4 regions of the Plantactinospora sp. ZYX-F-223 genome follow, and region 4 is predicted to be linked to each of the others. Evidence: riboswitches for the same ligand, from Rfam matches in the RefSeq annotation. Region 4 holds a riboswitch; each other region holds the start of a gene.
What was found. Region 4 has a riboswitch for cyclic di-AMP ahead of AAH979_RS37520 (C39 family peptidase). Riboswitches for the same ligand answer to the same signal wherever they lie in the genome.
Positions count from the first base shown of each region.

Region 1 (2,192 bases), on a different contig from region 4:
TGGGGAAGGTCTGCGTCCGGTGCGCCGATCACCGCCGTCCAGCCGCCGGTGGCGTGCTCCCGCACGACACGGTCGGTGGCCGCGTTCGCCAGCGGATGTTCGTAGATGGTCACCGAGCGCTTGAGCGATCCGCGGGGCGCCGTCCCGGCACCGAAGGCACCGGCCACGCCTACCGGAGCCCGCCCGTCGACGGCTTCGATCACCTGCGCGGCCGACGCCAGGTCGAAGCCGCGGTACAGCTCGATGAGGCGGACGCCCGTCGCCGCCAACTCGGCCGCGACCCGCGCCGCCGCAGAGCCGTCCGGTGCCCAGACCAGCAGGGTGTGACTGCCCGCGTTGTCGACGACCACCCGGTCGACGGCCGGGTCCGTGCCGGGCTCCAGAAAGATGAACGTCTCGGCAAATACCAGGTCGGTGGTCATGTCGGCTCCTCCATGATCGCTTGACGTCTTATAGCTTGATATCAAGCTTTATCACTGCAAGCGTCGGGCCGACATGGACATTCCTGATTGTGCCGCGTGTGGCGGCAATCACCCCCGGTCGATGTGTCACGCGCGTGGCGCCCCCCGGACCCATACGGGTTGCGGTACCAGATGGACGGCTGCGGCGGCGCCGGCCCCCGATCGGTGGCCGGGTGAATTTTCCACGCCGGATCACCCCGGAATCCACCAAGTCGGCCCGGTTGATCCGGTAGGCTGACCCCGGTTTCGCCCGGTGGCGCACCCCTCCGCGCCGGCGTGACCGCCGCCGAATCACCAACGGGTGAGCCGGGGACCCAGGTAGGTGGGGTGAGTCCGCAACCGCGGTAGGGACTTGTTCCGTCCCGAACCCGTCAGCTAACTCGGTAGGCGGGCGACGGAGGGACATGCATGACGGGATCCACACGTCGGCGGTTACCGCTGGCCCTGGCCCTGCTCGCCACGTTCGGCGCACTCGCCGGAGCAGCACTCCGGCCCGGCGCGGCGGAGGCGAACAGCCCCGCCGTTCTCGGCGACGAAGGCGACACGCCGCTCCTGCGCGACGTGCTCGAATCGACCGGCCGAGGTTACCTACAGGCCAAGAACGCGCTGGCCAACGCCCAGGCTCGGCAGGCGAAGATCGCCGCCGAGCTACGCCGGGTGGAGGGACGGATCGCCGAGCTGCGCCCTCGGGTGGAGCAGGTGGCCCGGACGGCGTACCAGACCGGCCGGATCGGCCCGGTGCTGGTGCTGCTGCACAGCGGCTCGGCGGAGGAACTCCTGGAGCGCGCCCGCGGGCTGGAGGTGGTGGCCCTGCGGGACAACGACGCGCTGCGCGCGCTGGGTCAGGCCCGGGAGCGGGCCACCCTGGCGAAAAAGGCACTGGACGCCGAGGTGATCGAGGAGCGCCGGCAGCTCGCCATCATGCTGCGGCAGAAGCAGGCCGCCGAGCGGACGCTGGCTCAGGTCGGCGGCGCTTCCACCGGAGGCTTCGTCAACGCCCGCTCACCGGTGGCCCGGCCCGCGCCACGCGCTGCCGACGGCTCCTGGCCGCCGCAGTCGTGCAGCCGGCCCGACCCGACCACCACCGGCTGCGTCACCCCGCGCACCCTGCACGCCTTCAACGAGGCGCGCCGGGCCGGCTTCACCCGGTTCACCGGGTGCTACCGCTCCGGCGGCCCCTACGAGCACCCGAAGGGGCGGGCCTGCGACTTCTCCGCCGAGGCGGGCGGCTTCCGGGGTGCCGCGACGGGCGCCAACCGGACCTACGGCAACAACCTCGCCGCGTTCTTCGTCCGCAACGCCGACCGGATCGGTGTGCTGTACGTGATCTGGTACCGGCAGATCTGGTTGCCGACGACCGGTTGGAAGTCGTACAGCGGTGCGCACGGCGACCCGTCCAGCGACCACACCAACCACGTACACCTGTCGCTGGTCTAGGTCCCGTCGGGGTGCCGATCAGATCTTGACGACGTCTTGCGGTTGGGACCGCCGGGGCGGCGAGAAGTCGTCAAGATCTCGGGGTTTCCCGGCCGGCGGTCAGGTCGGCTCGCCTTCGGGAGCACGGCGGGCGGGCGCCCGACCGGCCGGTTGGGCGGGTTGCGGGCCCACCGGGCGGGCCGGCGGGATCGGCCGGGTCACCGACTCCAGGCAGGTGATCCGGACCTTCTCGCCGTGGTGCAGCAACTCCAGGGCGTCGTCCGGCTCGCCGTCGCGCAGCGCGTACGTCGCCTC
Region 1 covers NZ_JBDJAV010000005.1:110,998-113,189, reverse strand. The annotation lists gene AAH979_RS06920 (DUF6506 family protein) at 1-422, opposite strand, end outside; cyclic di-AMP (ydaO/yuaA leader) riboswitch at 736-867, shown strand; gene AAH979_RS06915 (hypothetical protein) at 870-1,898, shown strand; gene AAH979_RS06910 (glycoside hydrolase family 65 protein) at 1,998-2,192, opposite strand, start outside.
Region 1: it holds a riboswitch for cyclic di-AMP, as region 4 does, so the genes downstream of both, AAH979_RS06915 (hypothetical protein) here and AAH979_RS37520 (C39 family peptidase) in region 4, are expected to answer to the same signal.

Region 2 (2,192 bases), on a different contig from region 4:
GCCCCGCCCGCCTCGGCCAGTCGGGGCCCGGCCGCCCGGTGGATGGCACCGTCCACGCCACCGCCGCCGAGCAGCGACTCGTTGGCCGCGGTGACGATCGCGTCCACGCGCTCCCGGGTGATGTCGCCCCGGACGACTTCGATGACGGCCATCCGCCGATGATGCCAGCCGGCGCGCGACATGTCCGCCCAACGCGACCGCCCCGTCACCTGGCGGGCAGGTGACGGGGCGGTCGGGGTGGCTCGGGCCTACAGCATGGAGACGTGCACGTGGTCGGTGTGGTCACTCGGACCGCTGTAGGAACTCCAGCCCTCGTCCGGGAACCAGATCTCCTTGTACCAGATCACGTAGAGGATGCCGAGCCGGTCCGCGTTGCGGATCAGGAACGCGGCCAGGTCGTTGCCGTACTTCATCTGGTCGTCGTTGGCGGCCCGGCTGAAGCCGGAATTGCGCAGCGACCAGTCGCAGGCGCGGCCCTTCGGATGCTCGAACGGACCACCGGGCCGGAAGCAGCCGACGAACCTCTTGAAGCCCGCCCGGCGCACCTCGTTGTACATGTGCAGCGTCCGGGCGGTGATGCAGCCGCCGGTGGTCGGGTCGTCCCGGTTGCAGGGCAGCCCCGGGAAGCCGTCCGCCATCCCCGGCCCGGGCCGGGCGACCGGCGAGGTTGCCGCCACCAGACCCTTGTCGGGGCGCGAGTTGCCGCCCACCAGGGCGAGCGCCTTCTTCGCGTCCGACTGCTGCTTCTTGATGATCTTCTCTTGCGCGGCCTGCTTGGCGACCTCCTCGTCGATCGCCTTCTTGGCCGCGCCGACCTCGTCCCGCGCCGCGTTGAGCGCCCGGAGCTTGCTGTTGTTGAACAGGTTCAGCTCGTTGAGCGCCGAAGCCCGCTCCATGAACGAATCGGACGAGTCGGCAGAGCCGTTGCTCAGCAGCATCGCGATGGCGCTGAGCTTGCCGCTGCGGTAGGACTCGGCCGCGATCTCGCTCGCCTCCGGAGTGAGTGCCGCCAGCCGGGCCTCCGCCTGCTTCAACTGGTTGCCGAGCTGCTGCTGCCGCCGCTGGGACTTGGTGCGTTCGGCCTTCGCTTCGGCGAGCCGCTTACCTGCGCTGGCGAGCACGTCCCCGAGCACCGGCGAGTCGGCCTCTTCCTGAGGGGCCGGTTTCGGCGCGGGCGCCGCCGACGCCTCCGACGGAACCACGACCAGAGCTGCGGCGGTGAGCAGTGCCAGGGCAGTCGCCAGCCTTCGGCGTAGGGGTGCCCTCACATGTATCCCTTCCGTCGGCCGCCGACCGGGTTAGCTGACGGGTTCGGGATGGAAGTGGTCCCTACCGCTGTCGCGGATTCACCCCAGGGGTGCGTGGGTCCCCGGCTCGCCGTGTGGCGATTAGGCGGCGATCAGCGCCGGACCACGCGGTATCCGGCGGCTATGAACGGCAGACAGCATACCCGGTTTCACTTCCGGAATGGCAAGACCCGTTCGCGGCTAAAGGCGTTGCGAGACAACGACTATCAGTAATCACCGCGTGTCGGACGCATCGAAGGACGTGCTTTGCCCGCCATTATCGACTAGCTGCTGTCGGCTATTTACCAAGCGCGTTCCCACCCGTCCGACGTGCGGAAACACGTCCAGGTTGGTCGGTGGGTGATTCTCCGGTCACCGCCTGCGCCAGGGCGTTGTGCCGAACAGCACACCGGCCACGGTACCGGCCGAGAGGAGACCCGCTGTCACCGCGCCCCGGTGCTGGGACAGCCAGAGTTGCGGACTCCGCGCCCGGTACGGCGTGTCGAACGCGCCGTGTGCGCCCGGGTCCGCCCCGGTGCCGTCGTCGACCGGGTGCCAGAGGTTGGCCGGTCGGCTCCGGTCGGCTGGCTGCTCCGTCTGCTGGCCGGAGTACCCGGTCCGGGCCAGGTACCGGTCGAGCAGCCCGGGCAGGCACCGGTTGCCGAGGATGGTGCCGACGGTCGAGGCGCCCACCCAGTACTCCCGCCGGCCCGGCCGGTCGGCCGCGTACATGACGGCCCGGGCCGCCAACTCGGGCTGGTAGATCGGTGGTACCGGTCGGGCCCGGTTGCGCAGCCGGGACAGCACCCAGTCGAACTGCGGGGTGTTCAGCGCCGGCAGGTGCACCATGGTGAGCCGGACCGGGCTCCGGTCGTGCAGCAGTTCACAGCGCAGCGACTCGGTGAA
Region 2 covers NZ_JBDJAV010000021.1:111,431-113,622, forward strand. The annotation lists gene AAH979_RS21960 (O-acetyl-ADP-ribose deacetylase) at 1-152, opposite strand, end outside; gene AAH979_RS21965 (hypothetical protein) at 249-1,268, opposite strand; cyclic di-AMP (ydaO/yuaA leader) riboswitch at 1,272-1,405, opposite strand; gene AAH979_RS21970 (SDR family oxidoreductase) at 1,659-2,192, opposite strand, start outside.
Region 2: it holds a riboswitch for cyclic di-AMP, as region 4 does, so the genes downstream of both, AAH979_RS21965 (hypothetical protein) here and AAH979_RS37520 (C39 family peptidase) in region 4, are expected to answer to the same signal.

Region 3 (2,192 bases), on a different contig from region 4:
ATCAACGTGCGCGGCGCCTACCTCGAAGTGCTCGCGGACCTGCTCAACTCGGTAGGCGTGATCGTCGCCGCTGTGGTGATCATCCTGACCGGCTGGCGCTGGGCCGATCCGATCGTGGCCCTGGCGGTCGGGCTGTTCATCCTGCCCCGCACCTGGCGGCTCGGCCGGACCGCCGTACGCATCCTGGTGCAGGCCGCGCCCGAGCACCTCGACGTGGCCGCCGTACGCGCCCGGCTGGCCGGCGTACCCGGGGTCTGCGACGTACACGACCTGCACGTCTGGACCCTCACCTCCGGCATGGAGGTGGCCTCGGCGCACCTGAGGCTGGACAGCGACGCGGAGGTCGGTACCGTACTCGCCGCGGCCCGGTCGGCGTTGCGCGAGGACTTCCACATCTCGCACGCCACCCTCCAGGTCGAGCCGAACACCGCCCCCGGGGGCTGCGGGCCCACCGACTGGTGACCGGTCGCGACGCTGCGTCACAGCGCGGCCGGCCGGAAACTGTCGGAATTCCGCCTCAGCAGACGTCGAGGCTCACCGATAGTTAGCGGCATCTTAAGTTTCGACCCGGTGCTTGAGGTTTTTGTCCGGATACATCCTTGCGAAGTAGGAGAATCGCGAATCTAACTCCGGCAACGCCACGTATCCCCGGGCGGCAACTGCCGGTAGGCTCGGCTCCGGTCTCCGCCGGGCGGCGCCCTCCGGCGCCTGCGGAGGCCGTCGCCTAATCGCACACGCGAGCCGGGGAACCACGTACCAGGGGTGCATCCGCTCCAGCGGTAGGGATCTTCCGTCCCGAACCCGTCAGCTAACCCGGTCGGCGGCTGACGGAAGGACATTGTCATATGCCGTTCCTGGCACCCACCCGACAGGCTCCGGCGTCCGCGCGGAGAGCCACGAGACCGCCCCGGAAGGCCGCGACGACCGTGGCCGTCGCCCTGGGCATGGTCCTCGCGGCACTCGGCGGCGCACCCGCCGCCGCGGCACCGGAGTACGCGACCCCCGGGACGCTGGCCGCGGCACCCGGCGGGGACGACATCGACGGAGGCACCGACAGCCTGCGCGAGCAGCTCCAGGCCGCCAGCAAGGGCTACCTGACCGCCAAGAACAGGTTGGCCAACTCCGTCAAGCGGCAGAATGAACTGAACCAGCAGCTCGCCGCGCTGCGTACCGAGGTGGCGACCCGGAGCGAACGGGTCGCCGAGATGGCCGACATGGCGTACCGGACCGGTCGGCTCGGGCAGGTCTCCGCCCTGCTCAACAGCGGTTCTCCGACCAGTCTGGTGGACCGGGCCGCCGCACTCGACACCATCTCGGCGAACGAGAGCCGGGAGTTGCGCGGGTTGCGGGAGAGCCTGGACAAGGAGACCCAGGCCAAGGCGGCGCTCGACAAGGAGGTCGGCGAGCAGCGCAAGCAGGTCGAGGTGATGGAGACCCGCAAGAAGCAGGCCGAACGGGCCTTGGCGGCGGCGAACAACAGCGGCGGCGCCGGCTCGGGGATCAGCGGCAGCGGCGGCGGGTCGGCGCGACCGGCACCCCGCAATCCCGACGGCTCCTTCCCCGACGAGTCGTGCAGTCTCGACGACCCGACCACCAGCGGCTGCATCACCGCGCGGACGCTGCACGCGCTGAAGCAGGCCCAGGCGGCCGGCTTCACCCGGTTCGTCTCCTGCTTCCGCAGTGGTGGCAGCGGCGAGCATCCGAAGGGGCAGGCGTGCGACTTCGCCGCCCAGCGGAACGGGTTCGGCGGGGTGGCGACCGGCGGCGACCGGACGTACGGCAACAACCTGGCGGCGTACTTCGTGCGAAACGCCGATCGACTGGGCGTGCTGTACGTGATCTGGTTCAAGCAGATCTGGCTGCCGAGCAGCGGTTGGAAGACGTACAACGGGGGCAACGGTGACCCGTCCAGCGACCACACCAACCACGTGCACCTGTCGATGAACTGATCGACCGCACCTGAGGCACCGATCGCGGACCGCCGGCACCGCCCGCCACCCCTGGGCAGTGCCGGCGGTTCTCGGTTCGCACCCGGCCGGAACCCCGACCGGGTGCACCGGTCAGCAGCCGATCCGGGTCGAGCCGAGCGCCACGTCGTCGAACCAGAGCGTGTCGGCGCCCTCGCCGTAGCTCTCCCAGCCCAGCCGCAGGTCGGTGAGGCTCGGCCGCCAGTTGGCCCGGTTGTACCACTG
Region 3 covers NZ_JBDJAV010000031.1:67,503-69,694, forward strand. The annotation lists gene AAH979_RS28330 (cation diffusion facilitator family transporter) at 1-462, shown strand, start outside; cyclic di-AMP (ydaO/yuaA leader) riboswitch at 712-839, shown strand; gene AAH979_RS28335 (hypothetical protein) at 945-1,949, shown strand; gene AAH979_RS28340 (cellulose-binding domain-containing protein) at 2,061-2,192, opposite strand, start outside.
Region 3: it holds a riboswitch for cyclic di-AMP, as region 4 does, so the genes downstream of both, AAH979_RS28335 (hypothetical protein) here and AAH979_RS37520 (C39 family peptidase) in region 4, are expected to answer to the same signal.

Region 4 (2,192 bases):
GGCCTACGTACGCGGCGTGCCGGACCACCCGGCGTTCGAGCGGGCGGCCGCGACGCGCGGCGTGACCCTCGTCTACGCCTACGTGCACGACTACGACGGGCGACGCGACAAACTCGACCTGCTCCGCCGGCTCGCCGACGAAGGACGGCTCAGCCTCCGAGTCGCCGACACCTTCCCGCCGGAGCATGCGGCGCAAGCCCATCGGCTCCTGGCGGCCGGCGGCGTCCGGGGCCGACTCGTCATCGAGTTATCAGGTTGACGAGTCGGTCGCCACGGCACCAGACCGGGATCGCGTCCCGGTGGCGGGACACCAGCCGGGGTCGACGCGGCCTACCGGAAGCCCTCCCATCGGGCGGGGTGTGCTGGCGGGTCGTGGTGGCCCAGTTCGCCGAAGGTGACAGGCCGCGACGGCAGCCCCGCCCGCCGACAACAACGCCCCACCTGCAACCGCCCCGGCTGCCACACAGGCGTCCAGCGGGGCGCCAGAGGCAGATTCCGGCGTGCCTTCAGGAACAGGTGGTAGCCACTGTCGCGGCGACGCTGCCGGTAGGCCAGCGGTTGCACCGGCCACCGGCAGCTTGCCCGTCGACCTCGTCTTTGGGCCGAAGGGTGGGGTGATCAGGCGGAGTAGCCGCGGGTTCCGATCCAGTTCGCCATGTTGATTGTGCTCATCCAGTAGCTGGCCGGACCGAACATCCCCGATGAGTCCGACACCTTCACCATGCGCCCGTCGTCGCTGTAGCCGACGAGTGCGATGTAGTGCCCGCCCGGGAAGTCATGCCACGTCCCGTCGGCATCGGTGGCGCCGCCGGCGATGTTCGCCACGATGGCGTAGCCGTTGCTGGTCGCCCGCACCACGTCGGCCTGGAGTCGATCCATCTGCGCGGGTGTCGCGTCCTGCCCCGGAATCATCCGGGTGCGGTACCAGTTGCTTCCGACCATCTCGTTGAGCACACGAGTCGTGTCCTCGGCGGAGTCAGTGCCGTTGACCGTGGTTCGCAGGCCCCGGGCAAGCTGGTCCTGGCTCACATCGATTCCACGAGCGCTGAGTGCGTTACGCACCGCGGCGGGCCCGCAGTAGTAGAAGTTGGGCTGATACTCGAAGGACGCGTCGAGCACTTTTTCTGCGGGAGCATCGGGCTGCGCCGGTTGTGACGGCTCGTCGGCAGGTGCCACCGAACGGGATTCAGGACCGGTCGACGCCCCGGTGTCCGGGTCGGCGGCGGCCGGAACAAGTGACTGCGCTGTGGCGCCGCTGGAGGTTCCCTCTGGCGGTTGGTTGAGCAGGGCTCCGGCTGTCGCGGCTGTCGCGGCTGTCACGACGGCGGCGGACAATAGGCCCAGCCTCTGTGCCCGGCGAAGGGCGCCAGGTCGGAACAGGCTACGCGGTGGTTCTTCGAGCATGCATGGTCTCCTTCCCATGCCGCCGACCGGGTTAGCTGACGGGTTCGGGCGGGGAAAGAGGATGCCCTACCTGGCCTCTTGGCCTACGGATTCACCCCAAGATGCGATGGGTCCCCGGCTCGCTGAAAGCGATTAGGCGGGCCCGATTCGACGCCATTGGTCAATGACTGACAACCGAATCAGGCGGCGCCGAGGCTACGAGGAGCCGATCAGGGATGCCAAACGCTCACCCAATCATGTGAGCCACCGCACTCACATCGCGTGCGTTCCCGGCCAGGTATACGCAGCGACGTAAAGGATGTTGGAAAACGTCACGAACGGGTCCTCCGGTGATACCGGCCGTGAAGGCGGTCGACCGTCTGCACGGCTTGGGTAGGCCGCTGTCGAAGCGCGAGTGCTCCTCGTCGCATGCGGCGTCGGTCCGTCCGGTACGAGATAGCGCCGCGCGGCTTGTACACGGACAGGATGGTGGTGACGAGCAGAAGCAGCAGCGCGGCGGTCCCGTGAAGCAGCGGCGAGGTTCCCAAGCCACGCAGGTCGTTTCCCGGCAACGCCGGGTCGGTGGCCGCTTGCGCGATGTGGCCGACTGTCTGCGTGTACATCAGCAGGACGGCGGTGGCCAGGATGTTCAGGATGAGTTTGAACAGAACCCAGTAGTGTCGGGTGAGGCCCCAACTGGTGCCTGATGCCTGGACGATTCCGGTCACGAGCGAGGCGATGCTCAGGGGCACGAGGGCGTACCAGGTGACCGGTTCCATCGCCAGGTAGGCGGCTCGTACCAGCTGCGT
Region 4 covers NZ_JBDJAV010000060.1:41,036-43,227, reverse strand. The annotation lists gene AAH979_RS37525 (NADP-dependent oxidoreductase) at 1-259, shown strand, start outside; gene AAH979_RS37520 (C39 family peptidase) at 619-1,404, opposite strand; cyclic di-AMP (ydaO/yuaA leader) riboswitch at 1,410-1,553, opposite strand; gene AAH979_RS37515 (DUF2269 domain-containing protein) at 1,716-2,192, opposite strand, start outside.